DNA from 4 places in the Bacillus sp. C-3-6 genome. Region 1 is predicted to be linked to each of the others. Evidence: riboswitches for the same ligand, from Rfam matches in the RefSeq annotation. Region 1 holds a riboswitch; each other region holds the start of a gene.

Evidence for each region. A riboswitch is a leader RNA that binds a small molecule or an ion and turns the genes downstream of it on or off. The one in region 1 is predicted to bind lysine.
Region 2: another riboswitch for lysine. It lies ahead of ACW0JX_RS14970 (amino acid permease); the one in region 1 lies ahead of lysA (diaminopimelate decarboxylase).
Region 3: another riboswitch for lysine. It lies ahead of ACW0JX_RS08945 (aspartate kinase); the one in region 1 lies ahead of lysA (diaminopimelate decarboxylase).
Region 4: another riboswitch for lysine. It lies ahead of ACW0JX_RS04525 (amino acid permease); the one in region 1 lies ahead of lysA (diaminopimelate decarboxylase).

What each region holds. Positions count from the first base shown of each region.
Region 1 is NZ_CM137247.1:1,393,784-1,398,828, forward strand. It holds gene pssA (CDP-diacylglycerol--serine O-phosphatidyltransferase) at 1-505, opposite strand, end outside; gene ACW0JX_RS07230 (LTA synthase family protein) at 694-2,580, opposite strand; gene ACW0JX_RS07235 (DUF3888 domain-containing protein) at 2,835-3,230, shown strand; lysine riboswitch at 3,320-3,501, shown strand; gene lysA (diaminopimelate decarboxylase) at 3,682-4,998, shown strand.
Region 2 is NZ_CM137247.1:2,901,457-2,906,501, reverse strand. It holds gene ACW0JX_RS14985 (hypothetical protein) at 1-646, shown strand, start outside; gene ACW0JX_RS14980 (DNA alkylation repair protein) at 761-1,531, opposite strand; gene ACW0JX_RS14975 (iron-sulfur cluster biosynthesis family protein) at 1,565-1,870, opposite strand; gene ACW0JX_RS14970 (amino acid permease) at 1,984-3,450, opposite strand; lysine riboswitch at 3,563-3,756, opposite strand; gene ACW0JX_RS14965 (GNAT family N-acetyltransferase) at 4,077-4,526, shown strand; gene ACW0JX_RS14960 (sulfite exporter TauE/SafE family protein) at 4,563-5,045, opposite strand, start outside.
Region 3 is NZ_CM137247.1:1,720,280-1,725,324, forward strand. It holds gene ACW0JX_RS08935 (helix-turn-helix domain-containing protein) at 1-219, shown strand, start outside; gene ACW0JX_RS08940 (VOC family protein) at 510-962, opposite strand; gene ACW0JX_RS08945 (aspartate kinase) at 1,191-2,420, opposite strand; lysine riboswitch at 2,623-2,809, opposite strand; gene ACW0JX_RS08950 (DoxX-like family protein) at 3,001-3,909, shown strand; gene ACW0JX_RS08955 (DUF4166 domain-containing protein) at 3,914-4,525, shown strand; gene ACW0JX_RS08960 (YndJ family protein) at 4,531-5,045, shown strand, end outside.
Region 4 is NZ_CM137247.1:879,452-884,496, reverse strand. It holds gene gapN (NADP-dependent glyceraldehyde-3-phosphate dehydrogenase) at 1-428, shown strand, start outside; gene ACW0JX_RS04535 (DUF3626 domain-containing protein) at 508-1,593, opposite strand; gene racE (glutamate racemase) at 1,706-2,536, opposite strand; lysine riboswitch at 2,738-2,919, shown strand; gene ACW0JX_RS04525 (amino acid permease) at 3,066-4,490, shown strand; gene ACW0JX_RS04520 (ABC transporter permease) at 4,551-5,045, shown strand, end outside.

The DNA.
Region 1 (5,045 bases):
TTGGGATACGAATGCGGCTCACCATTAAAAATGCGAACGTTACAAATACGGTAATAAGAACGATTTTTGGAATGGTATGTGAAAATAATGTTAAGAAAGCAACAAGCCCTCCCGCTGCTGTAATCGGTACTCCAGTGAAATATTTCATTGAAGTAGAAGATGGTGTTACATTAAATCGTGCTAAACGATATGCTCCGAAAAGAGGGAATAATCCCGCTATGTATAATCCGATGATTCCGTAGTTTGAGAAAGATGTGTAATACATTAAAACAGCAGGTGCTGCACCAAATGTTACGACATCTGCAAGCGAGTCGAGCTCTTTTCCCATTTGTGAATCAACACGTAATAAACGAGCAACACGACCATCAAGACTATCTAACATCATCCCGATAAGTACTAAAATAGCAGCTGATTTATAATATCCTAAAGATGCATAGCCGATTGATAAAAATCCGCTATATAAATTTCCGAGCGTAAATAAGTTTGGAATAGCTGCTCTATACAAAATCTGATCCCTTGCTTTCTGTAATAAATTCTTAATTAGTGTATGAAAGTTTACTTATTTTATCATACCATAAATTTATTCCTCATACGAAAGAAATTACCAATTTGTGAAAGATTTCATAGAAGGATGATTTAAAAATTAAGTGAAAATAAAAAGAGGAAGCAACTTGTATAAAGTTGCTTCCTTTACTATTCAAATTTCGTTGTCATCGTTCCAGTTTTATATTGATTATTAGGATCGAAACGTAATAAATCTCCATAAATTAATTTATCGGAGAGTTTTAATTCTGTTTTTGTTTTTTCAATATACGGCTGACATAGCGTCATATCAGCTTCTTCACCCGTACTTCTTTTGTAGCACATATTTTTTGTATAAACATACTCTTCAGAAACAAAGCTACCATCACGCATTACCATAAGCGGGTCTTTTTCTTTAATAAATAAGTCAGTTCCAAATTCAACGGATTTATTTGTTTTAATACCAAGTAAATGAAGGAGCGTTGGTTTAATATCAATTTGACCAGATACTTTAGAAACAACTTTGCCTTCTTGACCAGGCACATGAATAATAAGAGGAACTCGTTGTAATTGCATAGAATCGAATGGTGTAATAGTATCTTTTCCTAGGAACTGTGCCATAGCTGCGTTATGATTTTCGGAAATACCATAATGATCACCATAAATGACAATAACGGAATTATCATACAGTCCTTCTTCTTTTAATTGTTTAATAAATAATTTAAGAGCTTCATCTGTGTAACGAACAGTTGGGAAGTAGCGGTTTACAACACCACTTTCTGAGTTGAATTCATCAACATATTGGTCTTCCGGATTTAGAAGAAACGGAAAATGATTTGTTAATGTAATAAATTTTGTATAGAACGGTTGCGGTAAAGATTTTAACTTTGGAATAGATTGTTCAAAGAACTGTTTATCTTTTAATCCCCAACCGACAGACATTTGTTCCGTTCCTGCGTAATCATTTAAATTAAAGTAACGATCATATCCAAGCGCAGGATACATTACATCCCGATTCCAAAACGTTTTATCATTTGAATGGAAGACGGCAGAAGAATATCCGTATTTCTTTAATTGTTCTGGTGTCGCTGTGTATTCGTTTGTTGCATGAGTAAAGAATACAGAACCACGATCTAGCGGATAAAGTGAGTTTTCAACGATAAATTCAGCATCAGAAGTTTTGCCTTGTCCAGTTTGATGATAGAAGTTATCGAAATAGAAACTATCCTTAATAAATTCATTTAAAAATGGGGTAATTTCTTTTCCATTTATTTTTTTATTAATAACAAAGCTTTGTGTAGATTCCATTGAAATTAAAATTACATTTTTACCTTTTGCAGCTCCAAATAAGTTTTTATCAACTTGTTTGTCTTTTGAGTCTGTATAGTTTTTGATTTCAGAAAATCCATCCCCACTTGCAAATACACGCTCAGCTGAAGACTTGGATTGAAGTGTAATATCAAATAGATGATATGTGTATAAACCTAAATTCTTTACGACAGTTTGACGGTCAAATGAGCGCGAGAACATTTGTGGTTTATAAATAACTGATACAACAATTTGTAGTGCTAATAAAGCTGTTACACCGCTAAAGAAAGTTCGCTTCTCTGAGCGGGAAAGTGGTGTTTTGTCGCCAAATGATGGGAATTTACGCGAAATAAACATTAAAATAATTGCATCTGCAAATAAAAGTAATGTTTTGTACGTAAAGAGTTCTTTTATACTTGTCCCTAAATCAGCCATATTGTTTGTTTGGAATAAAACCGGGAAAGTAACGAAATCGTTATAGAACCCATAAAACATTGCGTTTCCAAATAAAATAAATGACAGTATAAAACTGATTCCAATTATAATTCGGTTTCGGTGCTTAGATGCAAGTAAAGCTAAGCCGAAAAATAAAAGTAACGCAGCTAGTGGATTAATAAAAAGCATGAATTCTTCAAAGAAATTATCAATTTTAATATCAAATGCTAGCTTGTACACAATATATGTTTTAATCCATAGTAAAACGACTGCAACGAGTGCAAATCGCAGTTTTGGAAACAGATGTTGTAGCATAATATACTCCTCTCCTAAAAAGCATGACAGTTCTTGTGAGTCAGTTTGCTTAACGACTCATTTTATATATACGAACAGTCCTTTGTTATTATGATTATTATACTATGAGTATCATTATACGAAAATAAAAGAGAGTTGTGGGCTTTTTTATAATAATCGAGTAGAAAAAGAGTGGTGGGAGACAATAAAACAGAATTTCTATGTATGATAATTATCGTACGCAGAAAGAATCGCGTGATAATACGGAGGTTATAATGCGAAAATTATTATATTTTATAGCATGTAGTAGTGTTATACTTTTTACCTCACCGAGTGTGTCAATAGCTCAATATGATGCACCTCTTATGGAAGATGCACTTTATTCTGTTTTATTTCCAAAAATAAATAAAGCAATTGAAAAACAATATGGAAGTTTGAAACCGTATCAATGTCCTAAAATTATTAGTTTAAAAAAAGTGTATAGCGGTACATATTTATTTCAAGCAAGTATTGAAGTGACAAAGTATGAACGTGTTGCTGGGAAAATTGCTCCCCCATTTGAGAAGGTAACGATTACATTTAATAACGAAGAAGGCGAATGGGAAGTGAAAAAGATTTCAGTAAAGCGCTTACCAAATGATGCAAAATTAAACTGTAAAAAAACAATATAAAAAATTGTTTGACAAATAAAATGGTCCTTTGGTATTGTTAATAGCAACAATTAGATGTTTGAAAATTAAATAGACTTACCTCATCTACTCTCAAAGGTAGAGGCCGCGATAGGAAAGAGTAAGCTATGGGAGATTTCATGGAATCTGTGATCATAGGCTGAAAGGGACTATTGCCGAAATATAAGAATAACCATCTTATTCATATATTGGGACTACATTGAATAAATGTAGTACTGTCATAAGATTTATTTTATGGAGAGCTATTTGGAGATGTTGATGCGGTTTCTTATTTTGAGGAGATAACAACTCGTTTATTTTTTCAATATATATTTTTCCTAATAAGAAACGCGTGTGAACATTGTTCCGCGCGTTTTTTGTCTATCTAAAAGCGTGCTGCAATGAATAGAAGATTGGGGTTATGAGTTTTAGAGGAAATAAGGGAGGAATTTAAATGTATTTACACGGCACAAGCCGAATTAATGGGCAAGGACACTTAGAAATTGGAGGGTGCGATACGACGCAGCTAGCAAAGCAATACGGAACACCACTTTATGTATACGATGAAGAGTCTATTCGAGGAAAATGCCGAGCATTTCATCGTGCTTTTAAAGAAAGTGGTTTCTCTTATCAAGTAGCATATGCAAGCAAGGCGTTCTTGTGCATGGAGATGTGCCGAGTAGCTCGTGAAGAGAATATGTCATTAGACGTTGTTTCTGGAGGAGAATTATATACTGCGCTCCAAGCAGGATTTCCAGCATCACGTATTCATTTTCATGGAAATAATAAAACAGAAGAAGAGATAGTGATGGCTCTTCAGGCGAATATCGGTTGTTTTGTCGTAGATAATTTCTTTGAATTAGAAGTTTTACACGATTTAGCGATGCAACATGGAAAGTTTGTGAACATATTAATTCGTGTAACGCCTGGAGTAGAGGCGCACACACATGAATATATTACAACAGGCCAAGATGATTCGAAATTTGGATTTGGCGTTTCAAACGGTCAAGCGATACAGGCAATTGGATTTGCTTTACAAAAATCCAATTATAATGTGCTAGGGATTCATTCACATATCGGATCGCAAATATTTGAAACAGCTGGCTTTGTTCGAGCGATTGAAGTTCTTCGCCAATTTTTAGAAGAAGTGAGAGAGCAAACAAACTATGTAGTAAAAGTGTTAAATGTAGGCGGGGGATTTGGAATACGCTACACAGAGTCGGATACACCGTTAACTCTTGAGACATATGTGCGAGCTGTAACAAGTGCAGTGAGAGAACAATTTACTGTATGTGAATATCCATTGCCAGAAATATGGATTGAACCAGGCCGTAGCATTGTAGGTGATGCTGGGACAACAATTTATACAGTTGGGTCTGTGAAAGATATTCCTGGTATTCGGAAATATGTATCAGTCGATGGTGGAATGACAGATAATTTAAGACCTGCTTTATATAGTGCGCGTTATGAAGCAATGTTAGCGAATCGAGGGAATGATGAGAATGAGGAACTCGTTTCGATTGCGGGGAAATGTTGTGAGAGCGGAGATATGTTGATTTGGGATATTCATTTACCGAAAGTCGCTTCTGCTGATTTACTAGCAGTTTCCTGTACAGGAGCCTACGGGTACTCGATGGCGAATAATTACAATCGGATTCGAAGACCAGCCGTTGTCTTTGCAAAAGGCGGAACATCGCAAGTAGTTGTGGAACGCGAAACATATGAAAATATTATTGGGAACGATCGCATACGTATTAAAGAGCTTGTTTAAATAGAAAAAGGAGTTGTTCGGATGGGCAATTCCTTTTTTGTAAAATA
Region 2 (5,045 bases), 1.5 Mb from region 1:
AACTTTTATTTTTTCAGTTATAATTTATGGAGCTGTTTTCTTTTTATCAGGCATTAAGATTACTGTTTGGGGCATCACTATAATGTTATTAGTTCCAATAACATTACTTTTCTATATGAATATAACTAATACATCAATTATTATTACTGATTTAGTGAGAAAATTTTTATTAACCATAAAATATCTAAATCCATTTTACTCAATCATAAATAAACCTTGGCTCTTTATTTTTGAATTATTAATTGGTTTTTTATATGTATTTCTGCTATCTTTATTTTCTATTTGGATAGTATTACATTCATTAGAAATAGATTTTTCTGAATTTAGTTCGGAGGACAATCGAAGTTTTCAATTTTCAATTATTATTTTACATACAGCAATTTATTTGTTTATAAGAGTTCATGGCCAGTATTGTAAGACAACTAAGCAAAAAATTAAAAAGCTGAAAATGAAGTTTTATTTATGGTTTTGTTCTATGATTGCAAGTATTGTATATATATTTGAATCACTCTTTAATTATATGAATGGAATCCAAGCAATTTATTTTATTTTTGTTTTAATGATTGCTTTAGAAAGAACAGTGACACATTATAAGAAATTTATAGATTTTTTAGAATGTGAAAATTTGTATGAAAAATATTTTTAGAGAGAAAAGTCTTTTGAAATATAAAAAGTTATACCTACTAAATGCTGGACGAGTAAAAAAACGCTATTCTTTTTCTAGAATCATAGGAAAAGATAGCGTTTTTATTTAATATACTCAAAAACAAAAATCTTTTGGTAAAGTACCATTTTTAATCACCGTTCGTAACCCATGCTTTATAATCCAAGAGTTAATAGGATGCTGTTTATCACGTAATTGCTGTAACCACTGAAAAACGAGTTCTTTATCTTCTTTCGTAATATCGTTAATATGATTGGCTACAGATTTTTGAACATATTTAGAAGGGTCATTCATTAATGGTTCAAGAAGTTGTAAATTGTACTTAAAATCACCTTTTAGAGCTCCTATTTTTTTAGCCCAAGGAAGCCTTGGTCTTGTACCTTCAGAAACTAATCTCCTAATGTGGCTGTTTTCGTCATGAATCCACTGTTGTAATATGTTTAGTGTATCTTCATGGTATGTTTCAAGAAAGGGCCGAATGGCATATTCAGCAGTATTCCTTTTCGTTATTTCATACATTGCATTAAACGAGATTTTAAAATCGTTAAGCCCATATTTTTCAACGTATTTTGCAACAGGCATGTACATATATCCATTTGTAAATGTGCCTACTTCTGTTGTATTTTCTGGTCCTAATGTTTTCAGTAATATATGTATTGCGGCATTAAAATCTTTTTGTAAAGCATTGTGTAATTCATCTGCAATTACTTCAATACGCTGTTTTAACTCTAAATTTTCAACTTTACAAGCTACAGAATCTACAAAGATGCTTTTAGAGAAACAAGGATCGTGTTTACAAATAGAATCAGCTATTTTTTCTGCTAATTCTTCATTAAATAAAAATTTTAACGGAACATATTTACCCATTTTTTCACCTCGGTGGTCAAATGAAAACAATTTTTATTTTTTAATCGACAATCCATAAACCAAAGTCTCACTCGGAGTCGTAACACTAAAACCTGTCGTCTTATAATCAAGTTTCACCGTATCACCAGTGTAGTCTTTCGTGAATGAATCCATTTGTACGATAAGCTCTGCATCTTCATATACAACATCATCTGCGTTATATGTATCCCAAATTAAATCGACATCAACGAAAATACTACAAGAGTTCGTCATTGTTCCTCTAATGCGAACGATTTTTTTATCTTCACGTTCTAATCTATGTATAGCTGCTTTCGCTTCATCAGTAATGCGAATGTTCATTATATCCCAACCTTTATTTATATTTCCTTTATTATTGCAAAAACAGGAGCAATAGGGAAGTAAAGAGGTTTGCAACAAAAAACGAGCAAACAAATTTGTTTGCTCGTTTCACTTTATTTTAGTTCACATTTATCAAGTGGAATCACTTTTGTTTTTTTCGTAAATTTATAACCTAACCATAGTACTAAGAAGAGTGGTAAACCGATGTAAGAAACGAGTACACCGTTCCAATCAATTGCTTCACCCATAAATGCGCCGTAGTTTTGTCCTAAAATTACGATGATACAAAGTGTAAATGCGAAGATTGGACCGAATGGGAACCATTTTGCTCTATATGGTAAGTCATTTAAATCTTTTCCTTGTGCGATATATGCTTTACGGAAACGGTAATGACTAATTGCAATTCCAACCCATGCGATAAAACCAGACATTCCGGATGCGTTTAATAACCAAATGTATACAACACCATCACCGAATAAAGAAGCAATGAAAGCAATACTACCAACAATTGACGTTACGATTAACGCGTTAACAGGTACACCGCGGCTATCTAATTTACCAAGAAACTTTGGTGCTTTTCCTTGGCGTGCTAAATCCCAAAGCATACGAGTTGATGCATACATACCAGAGTTACCAGCAGATAGTACAGCAGTTAAAATAACAGCGTTCATAACAGAAGCAGCAAAGGCAACGCCCGCTTTTTCAAAAATAAGTGTAAACGGACTTACTGTAACATCACTTGCAGCAAGGCTTTCAGTTGTATAAGGAATTAATAAACCGATAACGAGAATCGCAAGGATATAGAATAAAAGAATACGCCAAAAGATTGAACGAATTGCTTTTGGGATATTACGTTCTGGATCAGACGTTTCACCAGCAGCTACTCCTAATAGTTCAGTACCTTGGAATGAGAAACCAGCTGCCATAAACACACCGATAATTGCCATGATACCGCCGTTAAATGGTGCATCTGCAACAGTGAAGTTTTTAAATCCAACCGTTTCACCGCCCATAATTCCAAAAATCATCATGAAACCAACAATTAAAAAGATAATAATTGTAACTACTTTAATAAGTGCGAACCAATATTCAGATTCACCAAACCCTTTAACAGATAAATAGTTTAAAAGGAAAATAATAGCTAAACATAATCCGCTCCAAATAAGAGAAGGGGTATCTGGGAACCAAAATTTCATAATTAATGTTACGGCTGCAAGTTCAGCAGCAATCGTAATTGCCCAGTTATACCAATAGTTCCATCCAAGTGCAAAGCCAAGTGATGGATCAACAAATTTTGTTGCATACGTGCTAAAAGATCCAGTAACAGGCATGTAAGCTGCAAGTTCAGCTAAGCTTGTCATTAAAAAATAAACCATAATTCCAATTGCGGCGTATGCAATTAATGCGCCACCAGGTCCAGCTGTATGGATGACACCACCGCTGGCAAGAAATAGTCCGGTACCAATTGTACCACCGAGAGAAATCATCGTAAGGTGACGAGATTTTAATCCGCGTTTTAATTCACCTTGTCCTTGTGTAGTTTGCGTTTTAGAGGTAGATTGATTTGTTGCGCTATTCATGTTCAACACTCCTTTTCTTGTAGGTTAGGAAGGAGCGGGGGAGAAAAATACAAAAAACCGCCAAAGGAATTTGGCGGAACGTTTCACAAATAACCACCCCATCATACCCTTCCGTTAAGATAGCACCCCACGTTTACACGGTAATTTTGTAAACGTGACAGTTCTGTTCCTTTCGGAGACAGCCCCAGCTCATATTTCCAGAGAAGAAATATAAACTTCGGCAACTTTTCCTTTCAAACGGAGTCAGCTGACATTCTCTGTGTCTCGTCCGTTTTACTATTAAAAGTCGCAACCTCTACCTCATCGGATTGATGAGGATTTATATATTGCTAAGATTTTTAATATATGGCAATTGTAATGACTTTCTGAATATATTGCAAGATATTTTGTTAGGAAAAGTCAAAAAATATCGGTTATTGTATAGGAAACGCTTGCAAAACTCCACCCGAACCTACTATTATGTAGCAATAAGCAAAGAAAAAATTGTTATACAAATGTTTCGCAAAAAATATTGAAAAACCCTCTAAATTAAAAGAAAATTCAGAAAAATATAATTCGACATTCATAATAAAGCCATATTATTTGTTATAATTAGAGTAACGTTTAAGCAAAAAGGGGAAATCAAAATGAAATTAGAAACAGAAAGGCTCTATATAGTGCCGTGTACAGAAGAGAGGATTCAAGTCGCTAACGAGCAAGGATACAATAGCGGCCCGCATATTGTAGGGCATGTAAAGAATGTAAAACAAGATGCAACTTTATTGCCATGGGGGGCGTGGTATGTTCTTCGAAAAGAAGATGATAGCATTTTAGGTGATATTGGGTTTAAAGGGAAACCAAACGAGGATCAAACAGTAGAAATTGGCTATGGATTCATTGAGAAATATTGGAATCAGGGCTATGCAACAGAAGCTGTAAAAGAACTAATCGATTGGGCTTTCAAAACAGGTGAGGTAGAAACAATAATTGCAGAGACACTTCTAGATAATTATAGTTCGATGCGTGTTTTAGAAAAGTTACATATGAAGAGAGTAAATGCTACAGAAACGATGATTAATTGGAAAATAGAAAAATAAAAAATACCGCTCTAAATTGGGCGGTATTTCTTATAGTTATGGTAGCATTTGCTTCTGATCATTCGGATACTCAGCCGTTGACGTATTAGGACGATTGGAATGATTACGAACAGCAATGAAAATAGAAATAATAACGACAAGACCAACTGCAACGTAAGAAAGTGAAATAATAGTTGGATCCACTTTAAATGTAGTAAGCAGTGTACGAATGTTTGTAAAGATAATAAGACCACCAACTAATACGCCAAGTAAATGAGAAGGAACGATGCGAACTAGCCATGCCGCGATTGGTGCCGCTACGATACCACCGAGCATGAGAGAAAATACCCAAACCCAGCTTACTTGTTCCCAGCCAAGTGAGATGAAGAAGCCAATTGTTGCAGCAAGTGAAACAGGAAATTCACTCGTATCTACAGATCCAATAACTTTTCTAGCTTCATTTCCTCTTGCTAGAAGAACGGGGGTCGTAATCGGCCCCCAACCACCGCCACCAGTTGAATCAACGAACCCAGCGAATAA
Region 3 (5,045 bases), 330 kb from region 1:
GAAAAAATACATATTGATGAAGAAGATGAGGATTTTGAGAAAGAGAATGATTTTGGCTTTTATATTGGGTTTGGATTGCTAATTATGAGTGCATTCATTGATTATGAAGGAATACAAGTATTTGTATTAGGAGTTGCACTATTCATGATGGTTTTTTATTCGAATGTGAAGAAAGTTATTTTGAATGAATATAGATCGTTTTTTCAAGAGAAAGAGTGAAAAGATATATGTGATAAAAAGTGAGAAGAGTTAGTTATATTTCCTAGGAAAGGGTATAACGAATATTTTCATTGTATTATAATGATTTTAGGATATCGGTAATATGAAAGCTATTTGGGTAGATCCTTGAAATCTATATGTAAAATGATAATAAAGTTATTTAATTTTAAAAGCTCAAACAAGCATAACCCCGTTCTAAAGCTAGGACGGGGTTCAAAATATAATAATAAAATCGCTTAAGAGTCTACGTTTTATTCAATGATAGTGCCTTTTTATAAAACGTCACTTGCTTATTTATTACCGAGTTCTTCCGCTAAACCGATTAAAATTCCTTCGACTCCACGAATGTAGCAGAGACGATACGAGTTCTCGTACTGAACTACTTCGCTAACGAGCTCTGCACCATGCTTAGTGAGTCTGGATACCATTTCGTCAATATCTTGAACGGTGAACATGACGCGTAGATAACCGAGGGCGTTTACAGGAGCTTTTCGGTGATCTGCTATAGTAGGAGGGGTGAGAAATCGCGAAAGTTCAATTCGGCTGTGGCCATCTGGAGTGACCATCATAGCAATCTCTACGCACTGAGAACCGAGTCCAGTTACGCGACCAGCCCATTCACCTTCGACATTGGCTCGACCTTCGAGATTCAAGCCAATCTCCTCAAAGAAAGAGATTGCGTCATCAAGGGATTCTACAACGATGCTGACATTGTCCATTCGTAGTAATTTGTTTTTTGCCATAGTCTTATCTCCTTATGTATAAAAATTTATTATTTAATCATCCTCATAATTATACTACTAAGTAGTTACAAATTCCTTTCAGTCAAAAACACCTTGTCATAGTATAGGAAAATGTGACAAGGTGTTTTTTTATATGTCATATAGCATCTTGTTAACGAACAGCTTTTATTTAATAGGAAGGAAGTAGATTAATATGATTTTTTTATAAGTGTTACTGAGCATATCAAATTAGCTCATTTGTACTAAAGGCCCAATTTTCGCCATAAATGATTGATGTAGCGCCTCAACCCCTGTTACTAAATGAAGGCGGTCAATAACGACAGACACTTTAATTTCTGATGTACTTACCATTTTAATATGAATATCTTCTTCTTTTAAAGTAGTAAACATATTTGCAGCGACACCAGGGTTAGATACCATGCCAGATCCTACGATTGATACTTTTGCTAAGTGATTTTCATGTTCTACAGATTCGTAGTGGAGAGTTTCTTGATTTTGTTCCAAAACTTTTAAAGTTTCTCTTAAATCATTCGAGTGAATGGAGAAAGAGAGATGTACAGTTCCTTCATTTGTAATACTTTGAATGATGATATCTACATTAATGTGTGCTGCTGCTAATGTAGAGAAAACTGTTGAAAGCGAGCCTTGTTCTAGTCCTTTAATTGTGACACGTGTAATGTTATCCTCAAATGCAATACCTTTAACGATTGATTGTTGTTCCATGTTACATTCTCCTTTTACAATTGTTCCGTTTTCTTGTTCCATACTTGAGCGAACTTCTAAAACTACGTTATGATTTTTAGCAAACTCAACAGCGCGCGGGTGTAATACGCCAGCACCGAGATTAGCAAGCTCTAACATTTCGTCATAAGAAATTTCGTCTAATTTGTAAGCGTCTTTTACAACTCGTGGGTCCGTTGTATATACGCCTGTCACATCCGTATAAATATCACATTTTTTTGCTTTAAGTGCAGCGGCTAGTGCGACAGCAGTCGTATCAGAGCCACCACGGCCAAGCGTTGTAATTTCATTTTCTACACTTATACCTTGGAAACCAGCTACGATAACAATTGTGCCTTCAGCAAGATAAGATTGAATACGATCTGTATGAATGTCAGTAATCCGTGCACTACTATGTACAGATTCTGTCGTAAGACCAGCTTGCCACCCTGTTAATGAAATTGCACGATAGCCTTTTGCTTGCAGTGCCATTGTTAATAATGAAATAGTTACTTGTTCTCCTGTAGATAGAAGCATATCCATTTCACGTTTACTTGGATTTTCTGTAATAACGTTAGCGAGTGCGACAAGTTCATCCGTGCTTTTTCCCATTGCTGAAACGACAGAGACAACGCTATGACCTCGTTCATATTCTTCAATAATTAAATTTGCTACATGTTGAATGCGCTCGACGCTTCCGACAGAAGTGCCACCAAATTTTTGAACAGTTGTTTCCATTACAAATTCCTTCTTTCGTCTATTTTTAAGAATAGATTAGGAAATATATAAATCCCAATACTCCTGTAGTTACCAGAAAGACAAACAAAAAACACCATCTCAAATAAGTGAGGATGGTGCTGTTACAGGAAAAGGGAAACAGAAAACGGAGCTAATAAAAAAACCGCCAAAAAAGGAATATCATAAAAAATGATATCTCTTTTTTGTAGATAGCTCTTCATACGTACACGTCTGTACATATGACAGTTCTGTTTCTATTCGAAAACAGCCCCAATTGATAAATGCAGAGAAACTTATCAATTTCGGCAATACTTCCTTTCATCTAAGTTCATAGACATCTCTGTGTCTCCATTAGAATACTCATAAGTATCGCAACCTCTATCTCACGTTTTAGGCGAGAGTGTTTGATTTATGAAGTTGTTGGTAACATTTGTTTTATAATAATTTAAATTTTTCGGGGAATCAAGTGTTTTGTATATATTTTAAAAATTCTTTCTTTTTCTGAGGGAGTTTGTGAAAAATGTAGCAAAATAAATTCATTGCATGTACATTAAACTTATAGTGCATAGGAGGTGGGAGAATGAAAAGGAAACAGCCTATTTATGTTGCGACAAAAATGAACACGACGATGGGAAAATTATGGGAATATACGCAAGAACCAGATATACATACAGAGTGGGATGCTCGCTTTACTGAAATTTCGTATTTAGAGAAAAAAGAAGGAGAACCACAGAAGTTTTTGTATAAAACAAAGATTGGATTTGGGCTTGAAATAGCTGGAGAAGGGGAATCAATAGGTGAAATAAGAAAAGAAACTGGTGAAAGAATTTCTTCTTTAAAATTTTGGACGGATAATACATTATCTCTTATTAAAATAGGACGTGGTTATTGGAAGTATACGCCGAATAAAGAATACATCCATTTTGAGACACAATATGATTATGATACAAGATTTGGTCGTATAGGAAATGTGATAGATTCCTATATTTTTCGTCCGTTATTAGGTTGGGCGACTGCTTGGAGTTTTGATGCCTTAAAATTATGGTTAGAAAAGGGGCTTCATCCTAGGTTACTAATTAGAAGAACAATGACGTATTGGCTCGTATGTTTTTTATTTGCTTTTGTATGGATATATCAAGGGATAGTGCCAAAACTACTTTTTACTCATTTAGAAGAAGTAAAGATGCTTTCTGTATTAATCGGTTCAAATGAAAATAGTGTATATATACTTAAAATAATTGGGGTGTTAGAAATAATTTTCGGTGTTGTATGGCTGTTGCCAATAACAAAACGAAAATTATTTATACTGCATATTATTGTATTACTAGTTTTAACATTAGCGGCAGGATTTACGAATATTGCAAGCTTTACAGGGCCGTTTAATCCGATTACATTAAATGTTCTTCTAATGGGGTTATCAATTGTCGGTTATATAAATAGTTTCGATTTACCAAGAGCGAAAAATTGCAATAGGGCGAGAAAGGGATAAGTGTATGGCTAATATATATGAACGATTATTAGGGGATACCTATAAAAATCTTCATCCTGAATTGCAGAAGCGTTATGCGATTACAGAAGAGAATAGTTTTACAGGTGAAGGAAAGATGGATGAAATTTACGGTGGCTCTTTTTTCGTGAAATTTATATTAAAAATTGCATCGAAGTTTCGAATGTTTTTCTCGGAACGAGGAGAGGAAATCCCATTTACGATACAAAACATAGCTGAGCGAGATGAATATGGACAAGAATTAGTAAGGTGGAACCGTACTTTTTATTTTCATAATAAGAAAAGATATTTTAACGCAGTTATGCAATTGGATGGAAACGAAAATGAAATTGTAGATTATTTTGGCGAACCACATTTACTCGTTTCTACACTGCATTTTCATATCGATGAGTTAGGGGCAATGCATATTTCTTCAAAGAAACAATGGTTTTATATGTTTGGAAGAAAAATGCCGTTACCAAAATTTTTGTATGGTGAAGCAAAAATTGTTGAAAGTTATGATGCAACACTACAGTGTTTTCGAATTCATGTACAAGTACGAAACCCGTTAATTGGCTCGCTTTTTTCATATAAGGGAACATTTGTGGAAAGGAAATAAACGATATGAAAAATATAATATTTGGGCTTGCTTGTTATGTTGTTTTTCTAATATATGAGTGGTCGAATATAAATCCTGTTGAAGCAATTATATTATTATCTGTTTTATTATTTATACCAATGTCACTTTGTATTAGTGATAAAAGAAAAAGAGATGGATCGTATTTATTATTTTATAAATTCGTATCGTTTTTATATCCAATCGCAGCAATTTGTGCAATGCTAGCTTTCGTCACAAATCACTATTTATTTGCGCTAGTTTGGTTTGTATATACAGGAATTGTTGCGTTATTTGGTGTAAGTAGATTGCTAGAAAGAGGATGGAAGCCGTTAGAGGAGACCGTCATAGATAGTGCGTTTATTTATTTGTTTTTAGGTGGTTTTTGGTTTTTTGCTTCAGTAGCAAAACTTTCAATTATGCATTTTAGCTCTGACATTGTTTTACTCACAGCTGCACATTTTCATTATTCGGCGTTTCTATTGCCATTATCAGCTGGTTTAATAGGGAGAAAAAGAGAAAA
Region 4 (5,045 bases), 510 kb from region 1:
TTCAAGGCTTAGTTGACGATGCTGTTGAAAAAGGTGCTACAATCGTTATCGGTAACAAACGTGAGCGTAACTTAATTTACCCAACATTAATCGACCACGTAACAGAAGAAATGAAAGTTGCTTGGGAAGAGCCATTTGGCCCAATCCTTCCAATCATCCGTGTTTCTTCAGACGAGCAAGCAATTGAAATTGCTAACAAATCAGAGTTCGGTCTGCAAGCAAGTGTCTTCACAAAAGACATTAACAAAGCATTTGCAATTGCTAACAAAATCGAAACTGGTTCTGTTCAAATTAACGGACGTACAGAGCGCGGCCCTGATCACTTCCCATTCATCGGTGTAAAAGGTTCAGGTATGGGCGCACAAGGTATTCGTAAGAGCCTTGAGTCTATGACACGTGAAAAAGTAACTGTATTAAACTTAGTTTAATCTTATAAAAAGAAGCTGATCTATTTTTAGATCAGCTTCTTTTCTATATAAATACTTCCGAAAAACGAAGTATTTCATTCTACTTCCGATTTGGTTTTCCAAATCGAACTAAAACATGCCATAATAATTTTAATTCCTGAAGCACTTCTTCATAAGTGCCACGATCACTCCAAGATAATGGATTGCGCTTCAAATCCACTACAGCAGAGCCAATTATATTTGCATCGATACAATGATTCCTTGCAATGCGTCTTGCTAAAGATGGCATTTTTGAACCTCTAAAATCCATCGGAACTTCGTCTACCATAAGTACAAAACCGATGTGCCAATACAAATCAATAGCATACTTCAGGCAAATTTCTTCTAAAACTCTTCCTACAACCGTACCCTTAAATGAAGGATCTGCAACAAGCACCTCTACGTCTTCTTTAAGAGAAATCTCTCCATGAATCTGCGCTTCAATATAATGATTAAGATTACGGGCTGGCTCTTTGCTTACTAAATCTATAAACGGCCTTTTCAGATTAGCCAATAAATGATTAATTATTATTGTTGGAGTCAAATTTCCTTCACCAATTGCAAAATCTCTTACGAATGCCTCTTCCAAAAGAGCAGCTAAAATCATATCAAACTCCTCATAAGTCCCCTTTTCTTTCGGATCTTGATGTGAATCTAAATATGTATATGTAGAGCGCGAAGAAACTTTTGGAGATAAGAGAAAATAACAGGATCCAAAACGCGGAGCCGGCCCATCTGGATGTAACATCAAATTTAGCGCTCCGTATTTTGGACGTTGATCATTCGTTACGCCTTCTAATTGATATGCCCCTCCAAATATTCTCTTTTCCCAAAGGTCACGTTCACCACCAGGGTAAGCAGATACGCTTCCATTAGATAGCAACGTTTCAAATTGACTTTTATATACTCCTTGTTCAAACAATGCTTCAGCAACACTTTTCATACTCGAATCTAGTCTGTCTGGATGAAAGTGTAAAGCGATCCTTGCATGAGATTTTAAATTAGCGACAGCTTCTTCAAATATTTCATCTGTAATATTACACATGTTAAGTATATGATTAATTGTTGCTTTAGCCCCACGTTTTTCGTTCTCTGCATATTTTGAAATATACTCTAAAGCAAATAATTGAGATCTTGATAATTCCATAATCAAACCTCTCCTTTAATTAAAATGACCTTAATCATTTCAATTAAAAGTGCATTTTTTCCTTCTTATGCAACTAACCTAATTTATTGAACAAAAAGTACTTTAATACAGTCTAATTACAGATACGAGCATTCTTTACGGGTAAATCCACACATTCTACAGAAATGTGATATCCTAGCCATCGCTCAGCAATATGTTCAAATGATAAAACAGATCCCGTTGTAAAAAAACGATGCTTCGGATTCAGATTGTCAGACAAAATTCCTTTGTGCTGTAAAATGGTACTTAACTCTATCGCTGTTTCTTCTGCAGAACTAATAATCGTTACAGCCTCTCCTAGTTCCTTTTTAATATAGGACTCTAAAAGTGGATAATGCGTACATCCAAGAATTAACGTATCTATATCTTCTTTCGTTAATGGAAGTAAAGCTTGTTTCACTTGCTGCGTGACATATGCTATATCTTCTAATCGATTTTCTACAACTGTAGCTAAAGTCGGACACGCATGACTATACACTTCCAAATATGTATCAAGCTCATGTAATGCTTTTTCATACATATTAGATTTTATCGTACCTACAGTTCCAATTACTCCGATTTTCTCTTTCTTTGTTACTTTAATTGCCGCTCTTGCTCCTGGATGTATAACGCCAATAACTGGAATGGAAAGTGCTTCTTGCAGCGCAGTCAATGCAGCAGCTGCAGCAGTATTACATGCTACGACTAGCGCTTTTAATGGAAACTGTTTGAGGAACTCAACCATTTCAAATACGAAAGATTGCACCTCCTCTACACTTCTTGGCCCATACGGGCAACGCTTATTATCACCAATATAATAAATGCTTTCTTTAGGCAATTGTCTTATAATTTCGCTCGCAACTGTTAATCCCCCAACTCCCGAATCTAACACACCTATTACTGAATGTTTATGACATACAGACATTTATTTCATCCCCTTTTCAATCATCTAGCGCCAATAACATGTATTATATTACGAAAATTCAAATATCACATAACAATCCCTCTTACTTTTAATCACAAACTCTTCTCTATAATCTGATTATTACTATATCCATTGACGTATAAAAATACATTTGTTACTCTTAAAGACGTTAATTTAATATTTAAATCCTCATTCGTATCTCGGTGAGGTAGAGGTTGCAATCATTAAGAGTATCATTTCAGGAGATGTAGTGGCATTGATGAAGGAATGAGAAAGGAATGGTTGCCGAAGTAAGTCGTGTCCACCATGCACGCTTGCTGGGTCTGCATTTAATAAGTGCAGAACTGTCACAAACGTTTCGTTTGTGGAGAGCTATCGAGAGGTATGTCGTGGGTTTCTTATAAGATAGAAAGCATGTAGCGGCAGATTACGTGCTTTTTTTGTTTTGTTTGGGACTTCTCTTCTCTACTAAGAAGACATACATATCTCCTCGCTTGACTTGGTTATACTAACTTTGGAGGTATTTTCTATGCAACAAAAAAAATGGGGCTTTTGGGTACTAACAGCTTTCGTTGTCGGTAACATGGTTGGCGCTGGTATTTTCATGGTGCCAAGTACGTTGGCACAAACAGCAAGCCCACTCGGTGTCACTTTAGCTTGGTTAACAACAGGGTTTGGTGTTTTAATGCTAGCTCTTGTTTTCGGTAATTTAGCAATTCGTCGTCCTGATTTAACGACAGGACCACAAAGTCATGCATATGCTTTATTCTCAACACCAAAAAAGAAAAAAATGGCTGGATTCAGTATGGTATGGGGATATTGGGTTGCAAACTGGGCAAGTAACGTTGCCATCATTACATCATTTGCGGGATATTTATCACTCTTCTTCCCAATTATGAAAGATACGCGACTACTATTTTCAATCGGTTCTTTTAACATAGAAGTCGGAAAACTAATTACATTTATGATTTGTTCCATCTTACTTTGGGGAACTCATATTATATTAACAAATGGTGTAAGCGGAGCTGGAAAACTAAACTTCTTAGCAACAACAACGAAAGTAACTGGATTCCTTTTATTCATCGTCGTTACGTTATTTGCATTCGAAGCTTCTAAATTTGGACAATGGTACACACCGATGATTGATAAATCAGGTGCATCACACGGTCTTCTTTCACAAGTAAATTTAGCTGCTCTTACAACGCTTTGGGCGTTTATCGGAATTGAATCAGCCGTTCTTTTATCAAACCGTGCTGTTTCTCCAAAAACGGTAAAACGTGCAACAGTTGCGGGATTACTTATTACAGTTGCGATTTACTTAGGAATTACAATTTTAACAATGGGTGTACTTCACGTTGATAAATTACAAGCTTCTGAACGTCCATTAGCAGATGCATTAAACGCTGCAATGGGTCATGGCGGCGGGAAACTGATGGCATTACTTGCTCTTACTTCCCTGTTCGGTTCTATCTTAGGCTGGATTTTATTAAGCTCAGAAGTACCATATCAAGCAGCAAAAGAAGGTTTCTTCCCTTCCTTCTTCACGAAAACAAATAAAAAAGGAAGTCCAATTTACTCATTACGATTAACAAACATTATGTCGCAAGTGTTCCTATTCTCAACATTATCAGGAACCATTGCGGAAGCTTATACATTCGTTATTACCGTATCAACACTGGCCTACCTCATTCCATATCTCGTTTCACCAATCTTCCAGTTAAAACTAGTCGCAACTGGTGAAACATATAAAAATGAAATGCGGGCAAGAATTACAGATGGCATAGTCGCAGTTATCGCACTTTGCTACGCACTATGGGTTATTAAAACCGGCGCATCCGATATAAAAACGTTCCTTCTCGGAATTGGTTTATTCGTAATCGGATTTGCTTTCTATCCATTAATGAATCGTGATCAGAAAAAAAATAACGAAAAGAAAAACGGGCAAGTTGCATAACGCAATTTGCTCGTTTTTTCTTTTGTAAAACATATATAATAGAACAAAGAGGTGAAAAACATGTCAATCGAATCGCTATGGAGCAGTCGCTTCCAACAACATATTCAAAATATCATTACATACTTTGCACGTATGATTAACGGTTTACTATATAGCTTTATCTTTATTTCATGCGTTGGTGCATATTATTATGCTCAGTTTCTAAAAGCATCTCCTTCTAAAGGAATATCTTTAATAATTATAACGATTGTACTTACATTCATTATAACGAGATGCCCTATCCGTACATTTATTCAAAAACCTGATGCTGTCTATTTACTAGCACTAGAAGAGAAGTTAACATCTTATTTCAAAAAATCTCTTCTATACAATTACATCATTCAGCTTTTCCCATTGTTATTTACGTTCCTTATTCTCGTTCCACTTGCTATGCAATCATTGCAATTAACGGTTCCTTTTTTATGTACAATCTTTATCATGTTAATGATTACGAAAGCCTGGAACATGTACATACATTGGATGTGGCGTGATAGTCACGAAAAAAACATATGGCTA